2 linked regions of the Lacticaseibacillus paracasei subsp. paracasei genome follow. The protein of the gene in region 1 binds, or shares a complex with, the protein of each later gene. Links are inferred from orthologs where the notes say so. Each region holds a gene or a part of one and is shown on either strand. Other genes may lie near its edges.

What was found. The genes of interacting proteins can lie anywhere in the genome.
Region 2: the proteins of LBPC_RS08550 (region 1) and LBPC_RS12785 are in contact, whole or in part, in a solved structure (PDB 3PXG), measured with the Bacillus subtilis proteins. The link is inferred for Lacticaseibacillus paracasei subsp. paracasei from one-to-one orthologs.

Annotation. Positions count from the first base shown.
Region 1 is NZ_AP012541.1:1,737,565-1,740,392, forward strand. It holds LBPC_RS08550 (adaptor protein MecA), read right to left. Parts: upstream 1,844-2,828; coding sequence 1,157-1,843; downstream 1-1,156. Other genes in the region: LBPC_RS08545 (glycerophosphoryl diester phosphodiesterase membrane domain-containing protein), read left to right, coding at 1-1,090; LBPC_RS17270 (hypothetical protein), read right to left, coding at 1,962-2,108; spxA (transcriptional regulator SpxA), read right to left, coding at 2,123-2,521; LBPC_RS08565 (MBL fold metallo-hydrolase), read right to left, coding at 2,773-2,828. UniProt on the Bacillus subtilis protein: Enables the recognition and targeting of unfolded and aggregated proteins to the ClpC protease or to other proteins involved in proteolysis. Acts negatively in the development of competence by binding ComK and recruiting it to the ClpCP protease.
Region 2 is NZ_AP012541.1:2,604,401-2,607,469, forward strand. It holds LBPC_RS12785 (ATP-dependent Clp protease ATP-binding subunit), read right to left. Parts: upstream 2,755-3,069; coding sequence 247-2,754; downstream 1-246. Other genes in the region: LBPC_RS12790 (CtsR family transcriptional regulator), read right to left, coding at 2,794-3,069. UniProt on the Bacillus subtilis protein: Competence gene repressor; required for cell growth at high temperature. Negative regulator of comK expression. May interact with MecA to negatively regulate comK.

The sequences.
Region 1 (2,828 bases):
GACCATTGGCCTATATTTACTTCAGTCATACTTGGACAGTCACTGGGAACATTGGGCCTTACTTGGAGCAACCATCAACCTTGGTGTGTTGCAAGTGGTTATGCTGCTATTAACAGTGTTCTTTACCGTTATGCTTTATCAATTGGGAACCTCGCAGGCAGAGACATTTCAACTCATTCCCAACCAAGACTTGATTGCCCGAGTCCCAAAACGTCGGCGCAATCTTCTTTTCCGAATTGGCGCCGTTGGCTTAATTGCGTTAGTCATCGGTGGCAGCAGTCTTTTCTACTACGCTTATCTGACTGGTGCACTGGCAAGTCAGCCGTTAACTATCTCACACCGCGGGGTTGATGATGGTAACGGAGTCCAAAATACAATCCCAGCGTTACAAGCCACCGCTAAAGAAAAACCGGATTATGTTGAGATGGATTTGCACGAAACCAAAGACCATCAATTTGTCGTCATGCATGACGAGAACCTGAAAGATCTAACCGGTGTCGATGCCAAACCACATCAGCTGACTTTATCAGAGATGACCAAACTGACAGCTCGCGAGAATGGGCACACCGCCAAAGTCGCTAGTTTTGACCAGTATTTGGCGGCTGCGGAACGACTGCATCAAAAGTTATTGATCGAAATTAAGACCACACCTGAAGACAGCCCACAAATGATGAATCATTTTATTCAACTATACGGGCAACGACTTCTAGCCGATCATGATCAGTTGCATTCGCTCGATTATCAAGTTGTCACAACCATGCGCAAACAAGTGCCAAAGTTGAAAACTTTTTTCATTTTGCCGTATACGCTCGTCTTTCCTGAAACACCAGCTAGTGGTTACACACTTGAAACAACCACGTTAGCCATGCGGGTGATTGACGAAGCGCATAATCGTGATCAAAAAGTCTATGCTTGGACTGTCAATGACAGCGATGATATGGAAAAAGTAGCTTTCATGGATGCGGATGGGATTATCACAGATCAATTGGGTGAATTAAAAACAACACTATATCAAATGAACCACCATCCAAGTTATGCTGATCAGATTTTGCAATATCTGACGAGCTTTTCTGATGATGCTGAAAACTAGCTATCTACAAATAAAGGCACCAAAAAAGGCCATCAACTTTTATTCGTTGATGGTCTTTTTAGTCATTTACTTGAAGTAATACCTAGCTGTTTCTAATGCGCTGGTTTCCATCAAGCGTTTGCCATACTCAGACAGCACCGCTGATGACAACGGTGACCGATCGCCAAATTCCATCGCGACGGCCATTTGATCGTGCGCCTCGTCAGACGAAATCTCATTTGGATAAAAGGTCAGTACCAGATAATAAGCGTTCTTATAACGATAAAGATCGCTCTTTCCGCCTTCGAGCCGCAATGTATCTGCTAAACTAATAAAATCTTCAAAGTCCTTTAATTTCAAAACAAGCTCAGTCTGTGGTGCTTTGTCGGCATCAATATAGCCGCCTTCATCAACTGCCTGATGATCTTGTTGATCACTGGCATCAAGTCCTTGCAGTTGCTGACGAATATAATCAGGCACTTGGGTATCCGTACCTTCGTCATCAGTCTGATCGGCTGCGCTATCATCGTTTTTTTGACCACTTTTACTGATCAGCAATTCGAGTCCGGACTGACTCGGCATGACCTGAAACGTCACGGCCTCATTTGTAGCAAACGTATGATCTTTATCGACCTCATCGAGGATACTATAGAAGAAGCTCTCAATCTGTTTATGATTGCCTAACAGATCCAAAACCGTGATCCCACGCTGCGCTAGATCATCGTTGCCTAACATGACCCGGATCGTATTTGCGTTAATCCGTTCCATTTCCATGATTGCTGCACCTCACTTTAGTCACGGAACCCTGGCTTCTGTGAATATCACATTACCACTTACTACATTATAGCAGATTTCGTACGTCAAGGCATTCTACCGCAGGTTAGCGTGAGTATCAAGTAAAGCGCGCGGTCTTCAAACTTGGTTCAACCTTCACTCTAGTAACACTTGTTTTATCAACCTGCAGTAACATCGCGTTTGCGCCTTTCATACGCAAAAACCGCACCAAATTAGGTACGGTTTTTGCAAATGATTGGCTCATTTATAATTAGTTTTTTAAAAACCTGCAAGTAGTTGTGCTTGTTGCAGCTCCATTGTTCGGACAGAACGCGGCAAGAAACGCCGAATTTCATCCTCGTTATAACCAACCTGCAGACGTTTATCGTCCATCATAATCGGGCGACGTAGCAAGCCAGGATACTTGGCAACCAGCTTAATTAACGTACCAGTTGACAAGTCATCAATATTAATACCCAGCTCCTGGAAGATTTTCGAACGTGTTGAAATAATTTCTTCAGTGCCATCTTCGGTCATTCTCAGTAACCGTTTGATTTCATCTACGTTCAATGGATCAGAAAAAATATTACGTTCCTCGAATGGAATTTTATTTTCCTTCAACCAGGCGCGCGCCTTCCGACAAGATGTGCAACTTGGGGATGTATATAAAATAACCATTAGCGCTCGCTCCTTTTTCGTGACGAGGTACTTTTCATCTCTACAGGTATAGTATAAGAGATTGGACCGGCGCTAAGCAATCACATTTATAAAAATAATTTTTTAAAAGCTGAAATTCCATATTAACGAATATTGACTATTGTCCATTTTATCAACAATTATGCTTATTCATTTGCAATAAATAATACACGTTATAATAACCTCGATTTACACATCTTGTTATCATTTTAAAGTAAGGCTTATCAAGAGTATCAGATTGAGATTGTCAAGTCATCCTCTGCCAATTGAATTGGTATACCCCCAGCAG
Region 2 (3,069 bases), 870 kb from region 1 along the record:
ATCCCGCAGACATTTTGAGCAAAAAAAAACCAAAAACAGATCGACCTTCAACCAGCCTGCTGTTTTTGCTTTTTCATTAGTCAGAACGGACAATAGATCGTCCTGACAGCCTGTCCAAACCGAAATGCGATTAGATTCATAATACGCGTATCAATCAACGATGTCAAGCGGAGGTTGATCCGTGCTGCGCAAGCAAAGCCAAAAAGAAATCGCAACCTATCAGCCGCGATTTCTTCATTATTAACACTAGGCTTTAACGGGTTCTTTTGAAGCACCGTTTTCTTTTTGCTTGCCTTTGTTCTCTTTAACAGTAAATGTCAGCTTGCCTTTTTTAGCACCGATTTGGATCAAGTCACCGGTTTTAGCTTGGCCTGTCAATAAGAGTTCACTTAACTGATCTTCGACACCGGTTTGCAGTGCCCGCCGAATTGGACGTGCACCGTACTCTGGATCGAAGCCGGCAGCGGCGACAGCGTCAATACCGGCTGGGGTAATTTTAACGTCAATCCCTTGATCCTTAATGCGACTAAGCACTGTCTTCGTCATGATCTTAACGATTTCATGCAGCTCAGCCTTGTTGAGACTGTGGAAGACCACGGTTTCATCAATTCGGTTAAGGAATTCTGGTCGGAACGCTTTTTTAAGTTCGTCCAGCATCCGGCTCTTCATGGCGTTAAAGTCAGCTTGTGGATCCTTGGCACCAAAGCCAACAGTCTTATCGTCACGAATAGCGGTTGCGCCGATATTACTGGTCATGATCAAAATCGTGTTACGGAAATCAACCCGCCGACCCTTCGAATCGGTTAAATAGCCATCATCCAGCACCTGCAACAAAATGTTAAAGACATCTGGATGCGCCTTTTCAACTTCGTCCAACAACACAACCGAGTAAGGCTTGTTGCGGACTTTTTCGGTTAGTTGACCGCCTTCGTCGTAACCAACGTAACCAGGGGCCGCGCCGATCAACCGACTGGTACTAAATTTCTCCATGTACTCAGACATATCAACCCGGATCATGGCATCCTCAGAACCAAACATTGCCTCGGCTAACGCCTTAGCCAGCTCCGTTTTCCCAACACCTGTCGGCCCGAGGAACATGAAGGAACCAATTGGCCGCGTCGGATCTTTCAAACCAGAACGAGCACGCCGGATAGCACGCGCAACAGCGGAAACTGCTTCGTCTTGGCCAACAACCCGCTCATGCAGGATCTTCTCCAAGTTAACCAAGCGATCGGATTCTTTTTTCTGCAACTGGGTGACTGGCACACCGGTCCATTGAGAAACCACTTCTGCCACATCGTCGCCCGTCACTTTAATGTCAGTTCGAACGCCACTTTCATTAACTGGTTCAGGCGTGTCGGCCAACTTCGTTTTTAAATCAGCTTCCTGAGTCCGGATGTTCGCAGCCGTTTCGAAATCTTGATGGTCAATAGCGACTTCTTTATCAGCTACCAGCTTGGCCAGTTCATCCTGAAGCTTGTCGGCCTTCGTCTCAACATTGGCCTTGTCCAAGCGAACCTTCGCCGCACTTTCGTCAACTAGATCAATTGCCTTGTCAGGCAAAAACCGTGTCGTGATGTACCGTGATGACAAAACCACCGCCTGATGCAGCGCTTCGTCAGTAATCGTGACACCGTGATGCGCCTCATAACGAGGACGCAAGCCCTTCAAAATTTGTTCAGCTTCTTCTTCAGTTGGTTCGTCGACTTGAATCGTCGCAAACCGCCGCTCCAAAGCAGCATCTTTTTCAATATACTTTTGATATTCATCTAAGGTCGTGGCACCGATCAATTGTAATTCACCACGAGCTAATGCCGGTTTCAAAATATTGGAAGCATCAATAGCGCCTTCTGCGCCGCCAGCACCGATCAAAGTATGCAATTCATCAATGAACAAAATGACATTGCCATCTTTATAAATTTCATCAATGATCTTCTTCAGCCGATCTTCAAACTCACCACGATACTTGGTGCCAGCGACAAGTGAACCCATGTCAAGCATCATCAAACGCTTGTTGACCATGTCATCCGGCACTTTACCAGACACAATTTTCTCAGCAAAGCCTTCTGCAATTGCAGTTTTACCAACACCAGGTTCGCCAATCAGTACAGGGTTGTTCTTTGTCCGCCGTGCCAGAATCTGGATCAGCCGGCGTACTTCTTTGTCACGCCCAACAACCGGATCCATCCGATTCTCGCGCGCCATTTGAGTCAAATCCCGCGCCAAACCATCTAGCGTTGGCGTACCTTGTCCATCTTGACGAGCACCGCCACGTGCCATTGGGCGACGCTTTGCTGCAGTGTCCGCAATCCCCATCTTCTTGAAAACCATCTGACGCGTCTTCGAAAGACTGAGACCAAGGTTTTGCAAAATCCGTGCTGCCAAGATGTCATCTTCACGTAGCAAGCCAAGCAAAACGTGCTCGGTACCGATCTTTAAAGCACCTAACCGTTTTGCTTCGTCACCTGCAAACGCCAAAATCTCTTTACCTTTTGGTGAGTAAGGCAAATAACTATCACTAGCTTGACCAGCGGCATCAACAGTCCCATACCCTGTGAAGCGCTCGATCTCGTCATGGACATCATTTTCAGTGACCCCTAACTGACGCAGCGTCTTACCAGCGATACCATCTTTTTCCATGACCAGTGCCATGAGCAAATGTTCTGTCCCAACAGCATGATGATGGAAGTACTTCGCTTGTTCCTGGGCTAAAAGCAATACATTTTTAGCACTAGGGGTAAATAAGTTGTCCATAAGCACGCTCCCTTTTTTAAAAACTGATGATAAACTGTTTCATCTTTCATACCGCAAACGATCCAAAAATGCAAGGAACAAACGCGATCGTAGATGCTCTTCTGCCCCTTGGTCGAAGATGCCCAACGTCTCATGATCCATCACCGCGAGCATCAGGTTGCCAGACTGGCGGGCGATCAACCCGTTATCAAATAATTCCTGAATCAAATCTCGGGCATCCCGCATCCGCAAACGACTTGGAATATGCTGTCGCATGATCTGAATGAGATCCTGATCATCTGTCAATTTGACCTTCACGATTCGAATATAGCCACC